Regions from separate parts of the Rhizobium sp. GCM10022189 genome, predicted to be linked through region 1. Evidence: predicted binding sites of a transcription regulator. Region 1 holds the regulator's gene; each other region holds the start of a gene.
What was found. The regulator LexA, encoded in region 1, represses DNA repair genes until DNA is damaged. The targets are predictions, from matches to a motif close to TGTTCNNNNTGTGTTCNG.

Region 1 (7,512 bases):
TCGCCGAGAACTTCATGCGTGGTCTTCTGCATGATCTTGGCGCGCGGATCATAGTTCTTGTAGACGCGATGACCAAAGCCCATCAGGCGGAACGGATCGTTCTTGTCCTTGGCGCGGGCGATATATTCCGGAATGCGGTCAACCGTGCCGATTTCCGTCAGCATATTGAGGGCCGCTTCGTTGGCGCCGCCGTGGGCGGGACCCCAGAGGCAGGCGATGCCGGCGGCGATGCAGGCGAACGGGTTTGCGCCCGACGAACCGGCGAGACGGACCGTCGAGGTCGAGGCGTTCTGCTCGTGGTCGGCATGCAGGATGAAGATGCGGTCCATGGCGCGCGACAGCACCGGGTTGACCACATATTCCTCGCAGGGAACGGCAAAGCACATGCGCAGGAAGTTGGACGCGTAGTCCAGATCGTTCTTCGGGTAAACGAAGGGCTGGCCGATATGGTACTTGTAGGCCATTGCGGCAAGCGTCGGCATCTTGGCGATCATGCGCAGGCTGGCGACCATGCGCTGGTGCGGATCGGTGATGTCGGTGGAGTCGTGATAGAAGGCCGAAAGCGCGCCGACGCAGCCGCACATGACGGCCATCGGGTGCGCGTCGCGACGGAAGCCGGTGAAGAAGCGGCTCATCTGCTCGTGCACCATCGTGTGATGGGTAACGCGGTAGTCGAAGTCCTTCTTCTGAGCGGCAGTCGGCAGTTCGCCGTAGAGCAGCAGGTAGCAGACTTCAAGGAAGTCGCCGTGCTCGGCCAGCTGCTCGATCGGATAGCCGCGATGCAGGAGAACGCCTTCATCACCGTCGATATAGGTGATCTTCGATTCACAGGATGCGGTTGAGGTAAACCCGGGATCGTAAGTGAAGGAGGTCGTGTTTTTATAGAGTGCACCGATATCGATGACGTCAGGTCCGACCGTGCCTTTTCGCACGGGCAGATCGACAGATTTGTCACCGATTTTGATTGTAGCGCTTTGATCCGTCATGCTGATCCTCCGGAGTGGCGGTGGCGCCGCAAAAGCGCCATAAGAGTTAAGCGTCCTCAGCGATAGCTATATGATCGGGAAGCTAATGCCAAGTTACCGTGATGCCATTTTGTGCATCGCGGCATCATCTTTTAGGCACTGCAGCGATGAGCTGGATGCATATCAGAACACCATGATTTGACTGGATTTTTCGCTTCCCTGATTTTTCCTCGTATTTCAATCGATTATTGTTTGCTCCTTTTGATCTCAGGTTGCATTCTGCCGGTCTGCGGGGGCGGGTCCAGGCGATTATGACGGGGTTGGAGACAAGACAGCGGCAGGCGAAATCCATCGATGAAAAGATGGATTTTATTGGCGTTGCCCCGCGCGCCATTGTGACGCAACCGGTCCGCACGCAAGCCGCGACACCCTTTCCATGGCGACTGGCGGCCGTTGGGAAACGGTACGTCTCCTTGTCCGTGCATATGGCGGCCGAGGAGGCCGGTCACGGCCGCCTCATCCTCTTCTCGCCGGTCTTCCTGGGGGCGGGTGCCGCCACCTGGTTTCTGACAGGCTCGGACTTTCCGGCCGTCTCGCTCGGTCTCTGCCTGCTTGTCCTCCTTGTCGCCGTCACGGTCTGCGGCCATGGCCGGCCGAAATTGCGGGCGACACTGCTTGGCCTGCTTCTCTTTGCCGGCGGCATGCTTTCGGCACAGGTCGAAACCTGGCGGGCAAGGACCCTGATCCTCGATTCAGCCGTCACGACGACCGTGACCGGCCGCATCGAGCGCCGGGAAGGCGATGGCGAGGGACGCTGGCGTTATATTCTCAAGGTCAACGGCACAAGCGCACCCGAGATCAGGCGTCCGCCCGAACGCGTCTCCGTGCTGGCGCGTGGCGCGGCCCGCCCCTTCGAACTCGGCGACATCATCGAGGGCAGGGCGCGGCTGACGCCTCCGGCGGGGCCGGCGCTCCCCCATCTCAACGATTTCGCCTTCAGCGCCTATTTCGACCGCATCGGCGCCAACGGCTTCTTCTATGGGGCGCCGAAAAAGGTGGCGGAACAGTCGGAGCAGGCAGGCTCGCTCGATGAGGCCGTCCTGGAGTGGCTCTATCGCCTGAGAAGCGGCATCGGCGATCGGATCCGCTCCGCCCTGCCCGGCGACACCGGGGCCTTTGCCGCCTCCCTTGTCACCGACGAGAGACGCGCGATCTCGGATGAAACGACGGAAGCCTTGCGGCAATCCGGCCTTGCCCACATTATCGCAATCTCCGGCCTCAATATGGCGCTCTCCGCCGGCATCTTCTTCGTCGGCCTGCGTGTCGTCCTCAGCCTGTTTCCCGGTATTGCCCAGGCGTGGCCGACCAAGAAGATCGCGGCCGCCGGCGCGCTCGCTGCGGTAACCGCCTACTATCTGATCTCGGGTTTTGCCGTCTCCGCCGAACGCGCCTTCATCATGATGGCGATCATGCTGGTCGCCGTCTTCTTCGACCGGCCATCGATCAGCCTTAGAAACGTGGCGCTGTCCGCTCTCGTGATCCTCGCTGTCTCGCCATCGGAAGTGCTGGGGCCAAGCTTCCAGATGTCCTTTGCCGCCACGCTCGCACTTGTCGCCGGCTACGATCTCTGGAAGCGGCGGCCGATGCGTGAGAACGCTCTTGCCAGGCTGCCGATCATGAAGCCGATCTCCATGGTTGGCAGTTTCTTCGGCGGCGTTTTCCTGACGTCGCTGATCGGCGGCTTCTCGACGGCACTGTTTTCGATCGAGCATTTCCACCGCCTGACGGCCTATGGCCTGCCGGCAAATCTTGCGGCCATGCCGGTCATTTCCTTCATCGTCATGCCGGCGGGCATGCTGGCAATGCTGCTGATGCCCTTCGGCCTGGACGGCTGGCTGTGGCAGGTGGCAGGCTTCGGGCTCGATCTGGTGATCACGATCGCCAAGGCGATCGCGGGGTGGGGCGGCAATATAGATATCGGCCGCTTGCCCGGCTGGTATTTCCCGACAGCCGTCTCCGGCTTTCTGCTGCTGACGCTGCTCAGAACGGGGCTGCGGCACATGGGAACGGCAATTGTCGCGGTCTCCACGCTTGCTGTGGCCGTTCTCCCGTCCGGTGCGGCGCCCGATATCGCCATCTCAGAGGATGGCGGGCTTGTTGCCATAGTCGATGGAGAGGCGATGGCTTCAAACCGTGAGAAGCCGCCCGCCTTCATCTTCGAACAATGGCAGCGGGCGCTTGCCCTCGAAGAGCACCGCAAGCCGGTAATGCTCCAAGCCGCCAAGGCGCCCGCCGCGCCTGACGGCAAACGGTTGCAGCTTTCGCCGGATCAGCAGGATGAAGCCAGAGAGGCGATGAGACAGGCGGCCGACACCGGCCCTCCCTCGCGTTTCTCCTGCCTGAAGGGCGCCTGGTGCAGCGTCGCGCTCGCCAACGGAAAGAGGCTGACCGTCATCGACAATGCCGCCTATCTCGGGCCGGCCTGCGATACGGCCGATATTGTCGTGACCCCCGTCCGGCTGCGCGTCGACCGCTGCCGCTCCGGCGCGCTGCTCTTGACCGGCGAAACGTTGCGCAGGACAGGTTCCGTCGAACTTCGGTTCACTGCCAACGGAGTTGAGGCCACCACCACATTCGACACGTTGCAGCGCCCCTGGATGCGTCACCGCGCCTATGACTGGCGAAGCAATGCATTCGCGGACGCCGGCCTGTCACCGGTCAGTGATAGCGGCGAATGAGGCCGACGAGCTTGCCCTGAACCTTGACGCGATCCGGCGGGAAAATGCGGGTCTCGTAGGCGGGGTTTGCAGCCTCGAGCGCAATCGATGCGCCCTTGCGGCGGAAGCGCTTGAGCGTCGCTTCCTCGTCGTCGACGAGTGCAACGACGATATCGCCGGGATTGGCCGTGCTGCCATTGCGGATGATGACCGTGTCGCCATCGAAAATGCCGGCTTCGATCATCGAATCGCCGCGAACTTCCAGCGCATAATGTTCGCCGGAGCCAAGCATATCGGTCGGAACCGTGATGTCATGCGTATTGTTCTGGATCGCCGAGATCGGCACGCCGGCGGCGATGCGCCCCATGACGGGAACGGAGACCGAATTGCCGTTATCGGCGGCAGGTGCCGGCTTGGCCGAGGCGGGAGGCGCCACAGGCTGCGGCTTGCCGAGACTGCCCTCGATGACGCTCGGCGAAAAGCCGCGCCGGGGTTGCAGGCTCGGGCTGTAGGCTTCCGGCAGTTTGATGACTTCGAGCGCCCGCGCCCGGTTCGGAAGCCGGCGAATGAAGCCGCGTTCCTCGAGTGCCGTGATCAGCCGGTGAATACCGGATTTCGAGGCCAGATCCAGGGCGTCCTTCATCTCGTCGAAAGACGGCGGAACGCCTGACTCCTTCATCCTTTCGTGAATGAAAAGAAGGAGTTCCTGTTGTTTGCGCGTGAGCATGGCGTGTAACCCCAGTCTTGAAACAAATCCAGAACGGACACTATATGTTCCATATGTGTTCCGCAAGTGGCTAAATTTTCGTAAAACTTCTGTTCATTCTGTCGAGAATTTTATTTTTCGCGGCCCTTGCGCCTTCGCACCCTTGCCTCGCAAGGCCTGCTGAAGCACATCTCCTTGTCATTGCTGGAGGGAACCCGATGCGCAAAGACAGGCTTCCGATCGATCATCTCGTCTTGCCGGTGACGGATATCGACCTTGCCCGCGAAAGGCTGGACAAGCTGGGTTTCACGGTCGCGCCCGATGCCCGCCATCCCTTCGGCACGGAAAATGCCTGCGTGTTCTTTGCCGACAAAACCTATCTCGAGCCTTTGGGCGTCGCGAGCGTTGCAGAGAGCGAGCAGGCGGCGCGTCGCGGCAACGTCTTTGCCGCCCGTGACCAGGCATTCCGCTTCCGTTGCGGCGACGAGGGCCTTTCCGCGATTGCCTTCGCCACCGGCGATGCAAGGCGAGAACATGCCCGATTCGTCGAGGCCGGCATCAGCGCCGGTTCCCTGCTGCAGTTCGAGCGTCCGGTGAAAATGCCAGATGGCGCAGAAAGTGTTGCCGGCTTCCGGCTCGCCTTCGCCGCCGATCTCCGGGCGCCGGATTTCCTCCTCTTTGCCGTCGAGCGCGTGAACCCGTTGCCCGCCGATCGCGCCGTACTGGAGACGCATGCCAATGGTGTCACGGGTATTGCCGAAATTGCCCTGGCTGCGCCGGAGCCGAAGGCCTTCGGTGTTTTCGTCCGATCGGTTGCAAGGGTCGTGTCAGCTGACGACACGGGCTTCGGGCTGCAGATTGCCACCGCCAATGCGAAGATCAGCCTGATGACACCTGAAGGACTGGAGGCCTATTACGATCTGGTGACGCCCGATACCGATCGCGGCCTGCGTGGACGGGCAATCCTCTTTGCCGTCGGCGATCTGGCCGTGACAGAAGCGCATTTGGCTGCTAACGGGGTCACATACACACGCAAGGCCAACCGAATTCTGGTGAAGCCGGCGCCCGGGCAGGGCACGCTCTTCGCCTTCGAGGAAAGATCATGAGCACCAATACGAACTCCGTGGTGACGGTCGGCGAGGGCGCCGGCAAGGTTACTTTTTCCAATACCGGACGCCTGTCGCTGATTGCCGGCGCTTGCGAACTGGAAAGCCGCGACCACGCGTTCATGGTTGCCGGCACCTTGAAGGAACTCTGCGCCAAGCTCGGCATCGGGCTCGTCTACAAGACGTCCTTCGACAAGGCGAACCGTTCCTCGCTGTCGAGCAAGCGCGGTGTGGGCCTTGAGAAGGGGCTGGAGGTCTTCGCCGACCTGAAAAAAGAGCTCGGCATTCCGGTTCTGACGGACATCCATACGGAAGAACAATGCGCCGAGGTGGCCAAGGTCGTCGATGTCCTTCAGATACCGGCTTTCCTGTCCCGCCAGACGGATCTTCTGGTGGCCGCGGCAAGGACCGGCCGCGTCATCAACGTCAAGAAAGGCCAGTTCCTGGCCCCCTGGGACATGAAGAACGTGCTCGGCAAGCTGAACCAGAGCGGCAATCCGAACGTTCTTCTGTGCGAGCGCGGCGCCTCCTTCGGCTACAACACGCTGGTTTCCGACATGCGCTCGCTGCCGATCATGGCGGCAACCGGCGCGCCTGTCATCTTCGATGCCACACATTCGGTCCAGCAGCCCGGCGGGCAGGGGGAAACCTCGGGCGGCGAGCGGCAGTTCGTCGAGACGCTGGCGCGCGCAGCCGTTGCCGTCGGCGTTGCCGGCGTCTTTATCGAGACCCATCAGGATCCCGACAACGCGCCCTGCGACGGCCCGAACATGGTCTATCTCAAGGATATGCCGCGGCTTCTGGAAAAGCTGCTCGCTTTGGACGCGGTCGCCAAGGGCTGACAGTCAAAAGCCTGACATGATCGTGTTATAGCGACGGTCAGACATGCAGGACGAAGGTGTCGCAAAGTGCCATTGTAATTTGCGCACCTTCGATTAAGACGGTTTCAAACGATTTATCCACCCACCGAGCAGGAAAAAACCATGACTGCAATTACCGATATCATCGCCCGCGAGATTCTCGATAGCCGTGGCAATCCCACCGTCGAAGTCGATGTCTATCTCGAAGACGGCAGCATGGGCCGCGCGGCTGTTCCCTCGGGTGCTTCGACCGGCGCGCATGAAGCCGTCGAAGTGCGCGATGGCGGCAAGCGCTATCTCGGCAAGGGTGTCGAAAAGGCTGTCGAAGCCGCCAATACGGAAATCTTCGACGCGATCGGCGGCATCGATGCCGAAAACCAGATCCAGATCGACCAGATCATGATCGAACTCGACGGCACGCCGAACAAGTCGCGCCTCGGCGCCAATGCCATCCTCGGCGTTTCGCTCGCCGTTGCCAAGGCTGCCGCCCAGGCTGCCGGCCTGCCGCTCTATCGCTACGTCGGCGGCGCTTCCGCAAGCGTGCTGCCGGTTCCGATGATGAACATCATCAACGGCGGCGCCCATGCCGACAACCCGATCGATTTTCAGGAATTCATGATCCTGCCGGTCGGCGCGGATTCGATCCGCGAAGCCGTCCGCATGGGTTCGGAAGTCTTCCATACGCTGAAGAAGGAACTGGCTGCCCAGGGCCACAACACCAATGTCGGCGACGAAGGCGGTTTCGCACCCGGCCTGAAAAGCGCTCCGGAAGCTCTCGACTTCATCATGAAGTCGGTCGAGAAAGCCGGCTACAAGCCGGGCGAGGACATCTATCTCGGCCTCGACTGCGCCTCGACGGAATTCTTCAAGGACGGCAAATATGTGCTGGAAGGCGAAGGCCGCACGCTGGAATCGGGCGCAATGGCCGAATACCTTGCCGAACTCGTCGCCAAGTATCCGATCATCTCCATCGAAGACGGCATGGCTGAAGACGATTGGGAAGGCTGGAAGACGCTGACGGACCTCGCCGGCAAGAAGTGCCAGCTCGTCGGCGACGACCTGTTCGTCACCAACTCGGCCCGCCTGCGCGACGGCATCCGCATGGGTGTTGCCAACTCGATCCTCGTCAAGGTCAACCAGATCGGCTCGCTGACGGAA
Region 2 (7,512 bases), 150 kb from region 1:
CAGAACAGCGACAGCTTGCGGCGTTCGGCCTCCGGGATTTCCCGGTCGGCGCGCACCAGCAGAATGTCGGGGTGAATGCCGAGCGCCTGCAGCTCCTTGACGGAATGCTGCGTCGGCTTGGTCTTCAATTCGCCCGCTGCCGGAATATACGGCATCAGCGTCAGGTGGACGTAGATCGCGGTGCCGCGCGGCAGGTCGTTGCCGAGCTGGCGGATCGCTTCCATGAAGGGCATCGCCTCGATATCGCCGACCGTGCCGCCGATCTCGCAGATGACGAAATCGTAGTCGTCATTGCCTTCGGTGACGAAGTCCTTGATCTCGTTGGTGACGTGCGGAATGACCTGCACGGTCGCGCCGAGATAGTCGCCGCGGCGTTCCTTGTCGATGATGTTCTTGTAGATGCGGCCGGTGGTGATGTTGTCGGTCTTGGTCGCCGAGCGGCCGGTGAAGCGCTCGTAGTGGCCGAGATCGAGGTCGGTTTCCGCGCCGTCGTCGGTGACGAAGACTTCGCCGTGCTGGGTCGGGCTCATAGTGCCCGGATCCACGTTCAGATAGGGGTCGAGCTTGCGAAGCCGCACCCGATAACCACGGGCCTGCAACAACGCTCCGAGAGCTGCGGCCGCAATTCCTTTTCCGAGGGAAGAAACCACGCCGCCAGTGATGAATACGTATCGCGCCATGGGAGTCACCGGATACCTTTTCAAAAACGATTCCACCAGCCCAAAAATTCTTTTCCAGAATTTTTGGCGCCGAGATGAAATCCGGACAAAAGAAAACCGGCAGACCCGAGGGCCTGCCGGCGGTTCATTTTCTGGACCGGCTTATTGTCCCGTGGGGACGCCGGAAGGCTGCGCCGGCGCGGTCGCGGCCGGAGCTTCCGGCTGGGCCGGAGCCGCTGTCGTCGGAGCGGCCGGAGCAGTCGCCGCAGGAGCGTTTGCAGCCGGTGCCTGAGTTGCGGGAGCCTGAGCGGCCGGTGCCTGCGCTGCAGGCGCTGGCGTCGCCGGCGCGGCGGCGCCGCTGTTCGGAATGCCGCTATTGTCGGTCGGCTGGGCCGGAGCGGGCGTGCTGCCGCCGCCAAGCGAATCGAGAATGCCGTTGCCCTGCCCGCTCGTTGCCGGAATGCGGTCGAGAATATCGGTCGGGCGGCTTTCGTAACGGGTCAGGATGCCGAGGCCGAGCGAGGTGAGGAAGAACAGCGTCGCCAGGATCGCCGTCGTGCGCGTCAGCGCATTGGCCGTGCCGCGGGCCGACATGAAGCCCGATCCGCCGCCGATGCCGAGGCCGCCGCCTTCGGAGCGCTGGATGAGCACGACGCCGACGAGCGCGAGCACGATCATGAGATGGATGACAATCAATACTGTCTGCATGGGTCCAGTCCTGCCCGTCTGAGGACGGACATAAAGTAAAAATCTGGCGGCTCTTTACATGAGGTCATCTGCTATTCCAAGCCCTTCGGCCAGGAATATGCAATCGCTTCAGGCAAGCAGCGTTTCGTATGTGCCGTAGATGGCGAGGAAGTCGCTGGCTTTCAAGCTCGCCCCGCCGATGAGCGCGCCGTCCACATTGTCGACGGCAAGCAGTTCACGCGCATTTGCGGGCTTGACCGAACCGCCATAGAGAATGCGCATCCCCTTGCCCTCGTCGCCGAAACGCAGCACGAGTTCGTCGCGGATGAAGGCATGGACGATTTCCACATCCTTTGCCGTCGGCGTCAGCCCGGTGCCGATCGCCCAGACCGGCTCGTAGGCAATGACGGTATTTTCGGCCGTCGCCTCATCCGGCAGCGAACCGGAAAGCTGGCGTTTCAGGATATCGAGCGTCTGGTAGGCGTCGCGCTCGTCGCCGGTCTCGCCGATGCAGACGATGGCGGTGAGATCGGCCTGATGGGCGGCCTGCGCCTTGGCCCGCACCATATGGTCGGTTTCGGCATGGTCGATGCGCCGTTCCGAATGGCCGACGATCACATAAGTGCCGTAGCAGTCGGCAATCATCTCGGCCGAAATGTCGCCGGTATGGGCGCCGCTCTGCGCCTGGTGGCAATCCTGCGCGCCGATCGCAAGCGGGCTGTCGGTCGCAAGCGCCGTTGCCACGTAAAGCAGCGTGGCCGGCGGGCAGATCAGGGCTTCGACCTTTTCCGACAGCGGGACCATGACGCCCTGGGCAATCGCCTTGATCTGGTCCAATGAATCGCGCGTGCCGTTCATCTTCCAGTTCCCCGCCACGAGCGGGCGTACGTCAGGTGTCATGCTGCTCCTCCCAAAATCCGCCTGTTCGGGCGGCCTTAGCAAAAGCCTGCAACAAAGGAAAGCGCCGCGCGCGTCGTCGGGGGAATATGATCGTTTGAAAGCGCCGCGCGGCGTGAAATCCGTCCGTTCAGGCCGCCAGAATCCAGTTCAGCACCTTTCGCCAGTCGATCATGCGGATCGGCGTGCCGTGATTGCCGTTCTGGAAGAGCGTGAAATGTGTCGGGTATTTCGCCTTGTTGAGTTTCTCGAACAGCGCCTGCTGGTCGGCGGCCGCATAAACGGGGTCGCGGCTGCCATGGGCAAACCAGAGCGGCAGCTTCGCCTTGTAGAACGGGCTCTTCACGAAGTCGGGGTCTGAAACGCCGCTCATGATCAGCATGCCCTTCAGCCGCTTGACGCTATCGGCATCACGCGAAAGACCCCAGCAGATCTGGCTGCCCATCGAGGCGCAGCTCAGGATGACCGGACGGCCGGGAGACTGTGCGCTCGCATAGCGGATCAGCCCGGCGATCGCAGCGACCCCGCTGGCATCGAAGGTCCTGACCGTCGGCGAATAATAGACCCCGCCATTGCCGGCCGTGAGGTTCTTCAGCCGGTTGAAATTGCCGCCGAAGGAATAGTCGTTGGCGCCGAGCCGCCGGTCGCCGTCGCGGCCGTGGATGAAGATCACCGTGAAGGCAGCATTCTCGGCCGGTCCCACCCTGGTGACATCCAGCTTGATGCCGTCGAGCGACAGCGTTTCGTCGGCCTGCATCTTCCTGACGCCAAGCGAGACATATTTCTGCTGGGCGCGTTTTTCCGGGATCTGGTCGCGTCCGTTGATGTCGCGCATCTCGTCGTAATCGATCGCTTCGAAAGCGCCGCCATCGCCCGTCTGCAGCACGGTCTGTTTCGAAAACAGCTCGTCCTTGTAGGGCGGCAAGGCATCGGCCGCGGCGGTCGTCGCGGCTGCGGACAGGAAAAAGGCCGCAATTGCAGTGATTATGGTGCAATGACTTGTGGACATCGGCATTGAGACGGTTCCCAGAGAGCTGCCGCGACTTGCCATTCGGCGCCCGGCAACGCAAATCACATCTTGAAAAGCTCCGCAAATCCGGGGCGCGTCGCGTATCGGGGCGCTTTCTGTCAGAATTCCCCTGATTCGCAAACGCGATACGGACTGTGACTAGCGCGGGCCAGCGGCGGCCCTTTACGAGAATAAGATCTGAACGGTTCCATGGAAGACAGCAACGACCTCTTTTCCGGAATGCCTCTGACGCAAAAGCAGGAGGAGGCTGCAAAGCCCGCTGCGCCGGCTGCCAAGCCCGCGCCCGCTCCGGCAGCCGCCCGCCCTGCCCCGGCGGCGTCGAACGGCGACGATTACGGCGCGTCCTCGATCCGTGTTCTGGAAGGGCTGGAACCGGTACGCATGCGTCCGGGCATGTATATCGGCGGCACGGACGAAAAGGCGCTGCACCACCTTTTCGCCGAAGTCATCGACAACTCGATGGACGAGGCGGTGGCCGGCCATGCCGATTTCATCGACGTGCATCTCGATATCGAGGGCTACCTCACCGTCACCGATAACGGACGCGGCATCCCGGTCGAAAACCATCCGCAGGTTCCCGGCAAGTCGACGCTCGAAGTCATCATGACCAAGCTGCACGCCGGCGGCAAGTTCGACGGCAAGGCCTACGAGACATCGGGCGGTCTGCACGGTGTCGGCGTCTCCGTCGTCAACGCGCTGTCCGATCATCTCGAAGTCGAGGTGGCGCGAAACCGCAAGCTTTATCGCCAGCGCTTCTCGCGCGGCCTGCCGCAGGGCGGGCTTGAGGAACTGGGTGACGTGCACAACCGCCGCGGCACCAAGGTTCGCTTCCATCCCGACCCGCAGATCTTCGGCGATCATGCGAAGTTCGACGCGGCGCGCGTTTTCCGCATGGCCCGCTCCAAGGCCTATCTCTTCGGCGGCGTGGAAATCCGCTGGAGCTGCGATCCCGGCGTCCTGCCCGAAGGGTCCGAGGTGCCCGACAAGGCTGTCTTCCATTTCCCCGGCGGCCTGAAGGATTACCTGCAGGCGACGATGGGCAAGGAATTCACCGTCACCCGCGAAATCTTCGCCGGCAAGAGCGAAAAGGCCGCCGGCCACGGTGCGCTGGAATGGGCGATCACCTGGTATGGCGGCGATCCGCAGGTCCATTCCTATTGCAACACCATCCCGACGCCCGAAGGCGGCACGCATGAGGCCGGTCTGCGCATCGCGCTGACCAAGGGCCTGAAGAGCTATGCCGAACTGACGCAGAACAAGCGCGCCGCCCAGATCACCACCGACGACGTGATGATCTCCGCCGTCGGCATGCTCTCCGTCTTCATCCGTGAGCCGGAATTCGTCGGCCAGACCAAGGATCGCCTGGCAACCGTCGAAGCCCAGCGCCTTGTCGAAAACGCGCTGCGCGACCCCTTCGACCATTATCTCGCCGACAATCCGGCCGAAGCCGAAAAGCTGCTCGACTGGGTGATCGAGCGCGCCGAGGAGCGCCTGCGTCGCCGCAAGGAAAAGGAAGTCAACCGCAAGACCGCGGTGCGCAAGCTGCGCCTGCCCGGCAAGCTCGCCGACTGCTCGCAGAACACCGCCGAAGGCGCGGAACTCTTCCTGGTCGAGGGTGACTCGGCAGGCGGCTCCGCCAAGCAGGCGCGCAACCGCGCCAATCAGGCGATCCTGCCGCTGCGCGGCAAGATCCTCAACGTCGCCAGCGCCGGCCGCGAGAAACTGTCCGCCAACCAGCAGATATCCGATCTCATCCAGGCGCTCGGCTGCGGCACGCGCTCCAAATACCGCGAAGAGGATCTTCGCTACGAACGCATCATCGTCATGACCGATGCCGACGTCGACGGCGCGCATATCGCGTCGCTGCTCATCACCTTCTTCTATCAGGAGATGCCGGAGTTGATCCGGGGCGGCCACCTCTTCCTTGCCGTGCCGCCGCTCTACAAGATCACGCAGGGGGCGAAGTCCGCCTATGCCCGCGACGACGAGCATCGCGCCGAGCTGATGGAGACGGAGTTCAAGGGCAAGGCCAAGATCGAGATCAGCCGCTTCAAGGGTCTCGGCGAAATGCTGCCCGCGCAGCTCAAGGAAACCACCATGGACCCGTCCAAGCGCACGCTTCTCAGGGTGCTGATCGACGACGTGGATTTCGAGGGCACGCGCAACGCCGTCGACGATCTGATGGGAACCAAGGCCGAGGCCCGCTTCCGCTTCATCCAGGAGCGCGCCGCCTTCGCCGAGGATCTTGATATTTAAGCCGTAGCGAATTCATCGAACTGACGAAGAACCGTAACGAGTCCGTCAAAATACCGGCGCAATAGAACGGCCGGCGCTCTGCCCTCGCAAGAGGTCACTGCAGCGCCGGCCCTTTTGTTTCAACCCTTTGCCGGATTTTGCCATGACCAAGCGTTTTCTCGCGACTGCCGCTTTCGTTCTCCTGTCCAGCACCGCCTCCGTTTACGCCACCGATATTGGCGCGACCGTCGAGACGGCCTGCCCCTTCGGCGATTGCGCGGCAGCCATCTCCCTCTCCTATCTCGGTGAATTTGTCATCCCGACCGGCCATATGGAAAACGGCGTCGAGTTCGGCGGCATTTCCGGCCTCGATTTCGATGCCGCCACCGGCCATTATATCGCCATCAGCGACGACCGTTCCGAAAAGGCGCCGGCCCGCTTCTACGATCTCGATATCGACGTGAGCGCCGCCGGCCTCAAGGGCGTCGCCATCGTCAAGCACACCACGTTTCAGGACAGGAACGGCCAGCCCTTCGCCATCCGCACCGTCGATCCCGAATCCATCCGCTTCGACAAGGACGGCATCTACTGGGGCAGCGAAGGCGACGCCAAGGCGCTGATCGCCCCCTTCGTTCGCGTCACCTCTCCCGACGGTGCTTTCGTGCGCGAGTTCAAGCTGCCGGACGGTTTTGCGCCGACCGCCGACAAGTCCGGCGGCATTCGTGACAACCTCGCTTTCGAGGATCTGGCCGTGTCTCCGTCCGGTGACGTTTTCGTCGGCGTCGAGGCCGCCCTCTATCAGGACGGCCCGAACCCGAACCTGACGACCGGCAGCCTCTCGCGCATCATCCGCTACGACGGCGCAACCGGCGAGCCGAAGGCTCAATATGTCTACCCGGTTTCGCCGATCCCGCAGGCGGCGACCAAACCCGACGGCGGCAACGACAACGGCATGTCGGAAATGATCGCCCTTGACGATCACCGCCTGCTCGCCGTCGAACGCAGCTATGCGCAGGGCTTCGGCAACAACGTCAAGCTCTTCATGATGGATCTCGACGGCGCGACCGACGTTTCCGGCATCGCATCGCTTGCCAGGAACGAGCAGCGCGTCGTTCCCGCCCGCAAGAGCCAGGTGCTGGATCTGCGTGCCATCGGCCTGACGCCCGACAATATCGAGGCCATGGCGTTCGGCAAGGCGAAGGACGGCACGGACGTTCTGATCCTCGGCTCGGACAATAATTTCTCGACCGGCCAGAAGACGCAGTTCTACGCCTTCAAGATCAATCGCCGTCCGCAATAATATCGCGGCGAAAGAGCGCCTGAACAACCACGCTTTGTATACGCTTTAGCCGGGCGGACCTTGAAACCGCCCGGTTCATAGCCCATAAACTAGGACAACAAGAAGAAGAGGCGCGCGTGGGTGTGTTTGATCGTCAGAAAACCAATACCGAACCGCGATGGCTGGGGCCGTCGGCGACGACGCGGACGCCGCTGATACCTTCGATCTCGGCTGCCCGCTGGCTGCTCGTGCTCGTTGCCGCAGCCGGCGTTTATTTCTTCTACGGTTTCGTCGTGCCGGTGCTTGCAGCACTCGTCATCGGCTTTGCAAGCTGGCCGCTTTATCGCAAGCTGCTCGCGCGTGTGGGCGGCAATACGACCGTTGCCGCGACCATCGCGATCGTCCTCATCCTCACCTTCCTCATCATTCCGATCGGTCTTGCGGTTGCCTATACGTCGGGCGAAGTGCGCACCTGGGTCGCCTGGGCGATTCACGCCAACCGCTTCGGCGCGGAAACACCGCAATGGATCATCGCCCTGCCCGTGGTCGGCACCTATCTCGACGAGGCCTGGACGAAATATATCGGCACGCCGGGCGCCATGGGTGAACTCATCCAGGCTGTCAGCGGTGCCAATATCGGCAATATCTATCGTGCGGTCCTGGCCGCCGGCGGCGGCGCCTTCCACCTGCTGCTGACGCTGCTCTTCATGCTGATCGCGCTTTTC
Region 3 (7,512 bases), on a different contig from region 1:
GCGTCGGAACATGATCGGCGTCGAACTGAGCGACGAAGTCATAGCGTTCGTAGCCGAAGTGATCGTAGAAATAGGCGAGATTACCTTCCTTGCAGCGCGTGCGGCGCGGCCAGGTGGCGCGGTGATATTCGCTCACACCCTTGCGTGTCGAGATCATGATGCCGTGCTGCCCGCACCACCTCCTCGTTTCCTCGGACGGATCTTCGTCGGCAAGCCAGACATCGAACTCGACACCCTTCTGATCGAGCATGGCAAGAAGCGTTTTGCGCAGGACGGCGAAGGGTTCCGACGGCGCCTTGGTAACCACCATGGCGACGCGGCCCTGCGGCAGGCCGGCGGACGATCCGACCTGCCTTGCGTCCAGAAAAATCAGGATGAAATAGGCCGGCACCAGAGTGATCCAGGCAAGGACGAGGGTGACGAGCAGGAATGCCGGCCATGAAACGACGTGCGTCGGCTCGACCCACCAGAGCCAGAAGTAGGCAAGCGCTGCCAGCCAGCCGGCGATGCCAAGGCCGTAGGCGGCCCGGTTCCAGCCGGCAAAGACGGGCTCGAACATCCGGGATCCGGCTGCGGAAGACCGATATGTTCGACCGATTCCGGCTCCGGCGCTCATGCGATCACCTCCAGTCCGAAGGTCGGGCCGGCCGTGCGGATGATCGTGTCGATATCCGAAAGCGTCGGCACGAAGTCCAATTCCAGGCAAGCCCTTTTCGTATCGGCGAAAAGCACGGGCGGATCGCCAGCGCGGCGCGGCTGGCAACGGATCGGCACTTTATGGCCGGTCTTCCGCCTGACGGCCCGGAGGATCTCGCCGACCGACGTGCCGCGGCCCGAACCCAGATTGAGGCTGAGGGAATTGCCGCCAACCAGAAGGTGGCGAACGGCGGCAAGATGCGCCTCGGCGAGATCGCTGACATGAATATAGTCCCTGACGCAGGTGCCATCTTCCGTCGGATAGTCGGTGCCGAAAACATCGAGGCTCTCGATCCGGCCGCTTGCGGCAAGAAGCGCACGCGGGATCAGATGGGTTTCGGGATAGTGCCGCTCGGCAAGCTGGCCTTCCGGATCGGCGCCTGCGGCGTTGAAGTAACGGAGTGCGGCAAAACGGATGCCATAAGCGGCAGCATAGTCCTCCAGCGCCATTTCGAAGATCAGCTTGGTCCTGCCATAGGGACTGACCGGCTGTTGCGGCGTTTTCTCGCTGATCGGCAACATTTCCGGGATGCCGTAGGTCGCGCAGCTGCTGGAAAAGACGATCCTGTCGATATTGCAGTCGAGGCAGGCGTCCAGCAGCGACAGGCTGCCGATGACGTTGTTGCGATAATAGACGCTCGGCTTTTCGACGGATTCGCCGACATAGGCATTGGCACCGCAATGGATGACACAATCCGGCGAATAGGCGGCCATGACCTGCCGCAGCCTCGCGCCGTCGGCGATGTCGGCCTGGATCAGCGGCCCCCACCGGACGCTATCGATATGCCCGGTGGAAAGATTGTCGTAAGTGACCGGAACCATGCCGGCACGCGCAAGCGCCTTGCAGATGTGGCTGCCGATGAAGCCGGCGCCACCCGTAACCAGGATGTAGCGGGGCATCTCATAGTGCCTCCACCACTTGTCGGCAGGTCAGCAGCGCATCGAAATAGGCTATCGTGCGCTTGAGCCCGGCCTTCAACTCCGTCGTCGGCCACCAGTTCAGCGTTTCCCTGGCTTTGGAAATGTCCGGCCGGCGCTGCTGCGGATCGTCTGCCACGGCCGGCAGGTAAATGATGCGCGAGCGCGAATTGGTCAGATCGAGGACGATTTCGGCCAGATCGCGCACCGTGATCTCCGCCGGATTGCCGAGATTGATCGGACCGACACAGTGCTCACCGGCCTCGGCGAAACGCAGGAACCCATCGACGAGATCATCGACATAGCAGAAGGAGCGCGTCTGCCTGCCGTCGCCGTAGATGGTGATGTCCGCGTCGGAGAGCGCCTGGACGATGAAGTTGGATACGACCCGCCCGTCATCAAGGCGCATACGCGGGCCATAGGTGTTGAAGATCCGGCCGACCTTGATATCGACGCCATATTTGCGGTGATAGTCGAAGAACAGGGTTTCGGCCGATCGCTTGCCCTCGTCGTAGCACCCGCGCGGACCAATCGGGTTGACGTTGCCGAAATAGGTTTCTCGCTGCGGATTCTCGTGCGGATCCCCATAGACTTCCGAAGTCGAGGACTGGACGACCGTTGCGCCGGTGCGGCGCGCCGCATCGAGCGTGTTGACGGCACCGAGCACATTGGTCAGCAAGGTGCCGACAGGATCACGCTGATAATCCGGCGGTGAAGCCGGCGACGCAAAATTGAAGATGACGGAGGCCTCGACATCATAGGGCTGGCGCACGTCATGTTCCAAAAGCCTGAAACGGGTATTCGCCAGCAGATGCTCGATATTGACGCGGCGACCGGTGTAGAAATTGTCGAGACAGATGACCTCGTGGCCGCGCTCGAGAAGTCGCTCGCAAAGATGCGAACCCAGGAAACCGGCGCCGCCGTTGACCAGCACGGTCTTTGACCGCTGTCGCGGCGATGCGGACGCAGATCCTGAATGTCCTTCGGTGGGAATGAAGCTACGCATTACAAATCCTTCCCATGTGGTGTGGTCTTTTAGACCCTTCTATACTTTAGGCTCCCCCTTCTTCCGCCTCGATAACTTCAACGTGAAGTAGTATCGATCAAATAACCACCCTGGCTATTCTTCGGATAGTTGCACCCATGGTCAAAATGATAGGAGGATATCAGGTCAGGTCAACTTGAAAACGCTAGAGCAATTCTAAATAGCTACAGTATTAAACTTTGGAATTCTCTTGATTAATCCCCCTCAACGACTATGGTGCCAAGCCTCAGTCCGACCGCTCCTGCTTCAGTCGATGAAGCCAGTTTAGGGACGTGGCCGGCCAGTGCTGTGCGAGGGCGCGTCGCAATTGCCCTGATGATATAGGGGGTTCTTCGATGACGGCTGACGATCGCATGCATGGCAGAGCGCCATGCGGTTTCAGCTCTCTGGTTTTGGCGGCGACGGTCGTTCTCTCGGCTTTCGGACCGATGTCATGTGCGGTCGTCGATCCGGCGATCGTAGGCAGCACGGAGAAGAACATCGTTGTGGCAAGTGCGCCACGTGCCGCGAAGGACTTCCCCGATGCCGCCGAACCAAAGACTGCGCCGGCGAAAGTGAGCGCCGCGATCTATCCCGGTTCCGCGCCGTACATTTGCTCGCCGAGTGGGTTCGGCCAGAAATCGCGCTGCTTTGCCCGCACGTCCCGGACGGATTGATGGCCTAGTGCGGCCACCTGCCGGAGAGTTCGCCGTTGTCCGACGTGTCGTTGAAGAAACGCGAGGCCGCTTCCGTGCGATTTCTCACATTCATCTTCTTGTAGATATTGCGGACGTGGACCTTCACCGTGTTTTCGGACAGGTGAAGCTTGTCGGCGATAATCTTGTTCTGCGTGCCCTTACAGATAAGGTCGAGGATCTGCACCTCGCGCGTGGTCAGGGCCGCCATGCTGTTGCGGCGAAGCTTCAGGGCATTGGCGCGCGCTGCATCGACGGACTTGGTCTGGTACAGCGAGGGCTCGAGCTGGGCCGTCGCCCGATTGGACAGACGGCCTAAAAGTGCGGATGGAAAATGTTCGCCGCCCTTCATCAGCAAATCGATTGCCGCCATGAAGACATCCAGGCGCAGGTTGAGCGGCAGGACGCCATCGACGACACGCGCCTCGACAAGGCGGCTGATATAGGGCTCCATCATGTCGATGGCTTCGACGACGAGGCCGATCGATGCGTCCGGACGGTTTTCGCGAACGACCTGCAGCGCATCATGCAACTCGGCGCCGGTGACGTGATAGAAAAGGACAAGCCGCATATCCTGAATATCCTTCTCGGATATGGACTGCGCGCTCGATACGCTTACGACATCGAAATTCGGGAATTTCTTTGCGAGTGCCTCAACCATGCACTCCGAGAACAGATCCGCCTTGGCGATTACCAGGACTGTTTCCCCGTTCGGGCTCAGTCTTCTTGCCTGATCCGAATCTCCTACTTCCGACCCAACCATGAACATATACGCCTCCCCTAGCGCTACACTATACTCAAACTCGGAGCATCTACTCCCATTGGCGCGATGACGGGTATTACATGCCGACGAACATTGCCCCTAGGCATGTGGCCGCCTTATCTTTTAGGCATTTCTTAATTATGGTAATATGGATTTCAAAGGAAAGAAATGGCCCAAATGGGTTAGTTGTCAGGAACTTCTATTTATTTTTTGCCACTTTATGGTTGCATTTCCGACCAGAAACATCCTGGCGGGCGGTATTTCAACTAGATTTCGGTATAAAGCAGCATGTATTAGTTCGGGACATACGAAATCGAAGTGGTATTGCCAGACGATATTTCAAAATAAGACGGAGAACCTTCCGGGCTTAACTTCGCGGTATCGCAAACAGTCGGAGCTGCCGGTTTGCGAGGCACTCCCGAATTCGTAAACGGCTTCCGCCGGGCCTTCGAGCCGGCATGGGCTTAATTACAGTATTGAACCGGCTTTCAGATGCCTTAGCCCGAATTGATATCTATCGGGACCCGGATTTTTGCACCAATCTATGACGGTTGCCAAAGTGGCGACGTGAAAATCAAGTATCGGCATGTGTTTTTGATACTTGGTCTTCTTTCGAGGGAACTCAAAAAGAAGTTGAACTGCCTTGCTCGCGCTCAAAACGAGTCCGGGATCGGATCTGTGCGCCTTTGTACTGCTTAAGCACAGTCCCAATACAGAATTTGGACAACAAATCGCAATGAACTGCAGATGAAGAGGTACCGCGTCCATCTGCCGATGTTAACGTATTGGAGCAAGCGCGAGCAAAGATCCCATTTGAGATGAGAGGGACTTCGAAAGCTGCTCCAATTTTTTGGAGGAACAGCAATGTCTTATGACCCCAAGCACGGTTCCGATGACGACACCGTGAAGGTAGGCGCGTTGGCCGACGGCCTTTCCAGCGCCATCAATTCAACCGATATCGATGACGATTCCACGGGCTATGTCGGCGGCATCGCCAACGGCGACAATCGCAACAACACCGACAACAGCACGGACGTCGACGTCAAGGCCGATATCGATCTCGACGTGAAGACCGACAACGGCGACAACCGCGACAACGAATACGACTGGAGCTACAAGTCGGACGACGACACGAACACCAAGACGACCACGATCAACGACAACGACACGACCACAACCACGAAGTCGGATTACGACTGGAGCTATGACGCCAAGTCGTACAGCGACGACGACGTCGACATCAAGACGGTCACGGATACGGAAACGACCACCAAGACCGACACCGATATCGATACCGACATCAAGACCGTCACCGATACCGACACCAAGACGACCACGGACAGCTACAACACCAGCGACAGCTTCAACAAGACGGACACGGACTTCGCCGTTATCGAGGATGTCAAGGACTTCGGGAACCTCGGCGTGGCCGGCCATGACCTTACCTTCAATATCGGCGACGACTTCTCCTTCACGCTCGACGTCAACAACATTCTCAACGATTCGCTGAACGGTGCAGGCAACGATACCGGCTTCAGCATCGTGCAGGCAAACCATCTCGCAGACCAGGATGAGGCCTGGAACGTCAAGATGGACAACGCCGGCGCTCAGAACCAGCTGAGCGCGAATGCAGGCACCGCGCATGGTGCTGACGGCGTCGACATGGACGGCAAGGGCTGGGATCTCAAGGCAGGCGACGACGTCGCAGGCACTTCGACGGCAGATGCTTCTGCAATCCTCGCCAATTCGGGCTTCCATCTGGAACTCGTGCAGGGCGCGAACATGCTCAGCAACGCTGTGGACTCCAGCGTCATCGGCGGCAACTCGCACGCCTCCGACGTCGGCGAAGATACCAGCGGACAATAACCTCCAAGACCAAGAAAGGACTGCACCGGCTTCGGCCGGTGCAGTTTGAATGCTTGCGTACGAATTGACGAACAGCGCGGCTCCCGCAGAAGGACGTCGCATGGCCGGTCGTTTCTTCGGTAGGGAGGGCCAAGGCAATGCAAATCGAGAAATTCTCAGAAATCATCGCCCATTTCATCGGCATATTCGAAACGATGACCGAAGAGATGCGGCTGCGCACAGAATTGACCGAGGGAGCCGGTCCTGCCGAAAACAATCCGACGCTCGACGACCTGACCGCCAGAAGCCCGGCATTCGCTTCCGATCTCGCGCTCAAAGACTACGATCCCGACGTCAACTACCGCAGCGTAAGTTACGACATCGTCTATGGCGGTCCGCGCCGGTTCGGCAGTTCCTTCGAGGAAAGCCTCGACAAACTGTCCGAAATCGCCCACCGCGACGTACCGCTGCCACGTTTCGGCAGTCCGCAGGACATCAACATCGAGGACGAAGAAGAACTGCAGGTTTTCGATGGTCCCGGATCGGTGATCGGATACACCACGCAGGTCAACGTTCTCTACGACGACGACTATCTCGACATGACCGACGGGCATCATGCCCCGCGCGATACGAGCTTCGTCACGGAAAAACTGGCCGAATTCAGTTCGAAGGTCGAGATATTCTCTCCCTTTTCCGATCTGCACAGAACCGACACCCACGAGGGGATCAAGCAGATCGCCGCGGACATGGAAGCCTATATCCAGGATAAGGAGGCTTCCGGCCAGACATCGCTCGGCACGGGTGAGCCGCCGGCGGACAATCCAAATGACCAGGTGCACGATTTCGTGCTGGCGGGCGACGAGATCACCGGAACCTACATGAACGGCAAGCTCGTTTCCGAGGTTCCGGTGCTGGACGATCTCTTGCCGGACCGCGGTCTTGCCCAACCGCCCGAAGACCCGGACGAAAGCCAGACATCCGTCGAGCAGCACGACCCGGCTTCGAGCAGCCTGGAGGTCACTGCCGGCGCAAACCTCGTCGCAAACATAGCGTCCGTCGTCAACACTGCGGTGATCTCTTCCGTAACGGCTGTCATGGGCGATTATCACCAGATCGACGCCATCACGCAGGTCTACGCCTACAGCAACAATGACGACATCGCCTCGGTGTTCCAGTCCTCCGCCGATTCGAACGCGGGCGCCGCAACCGCTGCCTACAATATCGCCAGCTTCGAACGCGATGCGTACGAAGCGCCCCAGCCGCAGACAATGGTCGATGCGCAGGGCGATCCCATCTTTCCGATGGCCTGGCGTGTCAGCGTCATCGAGGGCGACGTAACCTTCGTAAACTGGATCGAGCAGTATCATTTCGTCAGCGACAACGACACCATGACCGTTACGACGAGCGGGTCGCAAGCCACCGTTCTGACCGGCGGCAATACAACGCTGAATTTCTCGTCGTTCTTCGAAATGGGCCTGCAATACGACCTCATCATCGTCGGCGGCAGCGTCTACGACATCAACAGCATCACGCAGATTTCACTTCTCTACGACAACGACTGGGCGCGCGCC

Region 2: the regulator LexA is predicted to act here: its motif matches at 3,440-3,457, upstream of parE (DNA topoisomerase IV subunit B).
Region 3: the regulator LexA is predicted to act here: its motif matches at 4,713-4,730, upstream of ACFPWW_RS26025 (fibrinogen-binding protein).

Annotation. Positions count from the first base shown of each region.
Region 1 covers NZ_JBHSOR010000002.1:325,468-332,979, reverse strand. The annotation lists gene gltA (citrate synthase) at 1-986, opposite strand, end outside; gene ACFPWW_RS01795 (ComEC/Rec2 family competence protein) at 1,277-3,703, shown strand; gene lexA (transcriptional repressor LexA) at 3,684-4,409, opposite strand; gene ACFPWW_RS01785 (VOC family protein) at 4,607-5,494, shown strand; gene kdsA (3-deoxy-8-phosphooctulonate synthase) at 5,491-6,336, shown strand; gene eno (phosphopyruvate hydratase) at 6,478-7,512, shown strand, end outside.
Region 2 covers NZ_JBHSOR010000002.1:173,500-181,011, reverse strand. The annotation lists gene ACFPWW_RS01125 (CTP synthase) at 1-680, opposite strand, end outside; gene secG (preprotein translocase subunit SecG) at 822-1,367, opposite strand; gene tpiA (triose-phosphate isomerase) at 1,476-2,246, opposite strand; gene ACFPWW_RS01110 (alpha/beta hydrolase) at 2,374-3,258, opposite strand; gene parE (DNA topoisomerase IV subunit B) at 3,463-5,529, shown strand; gene ACFPWW_RS01100 (esterase-like activity of phytase family protein) at 5,672-6,808, shown strand; gene ACFPWW_RS01095 (AI-2E family transporter) at 6,925-7,512, shown strand, end outside.
Region 3 covers NZ_JBHSOR010000051.1:40,214-47,725, forward strand. The annotation lists gene ACFPWW_RS26000 (glycosyltransferase family 2 protein) at 1-616, opposite strand, end outside; gene galE (UDP-glucose 4-epimerase GalE) at 613-1,596, opposite strand; gene ACFPWW_RS26010 (UDP-glucuronic acid decarboxylase family protein) at 1,598-2,620, opposite strand; gene ACFPWW_RS26015 (hypothetical protein) at 2,995-3,315, shown strand; gene ACFPWW_RS26020 (helix-turn-helix transcriptional regulator) at 3,320-4,102, opposite strand; gene ACFPWW_RS26025 (fibrinogen-binding protein) at 4,961-5,962, shown strand; gene ACFPWW_RS26030 (hypothetical protein) at 6,100-7,512, shown strand, end outside.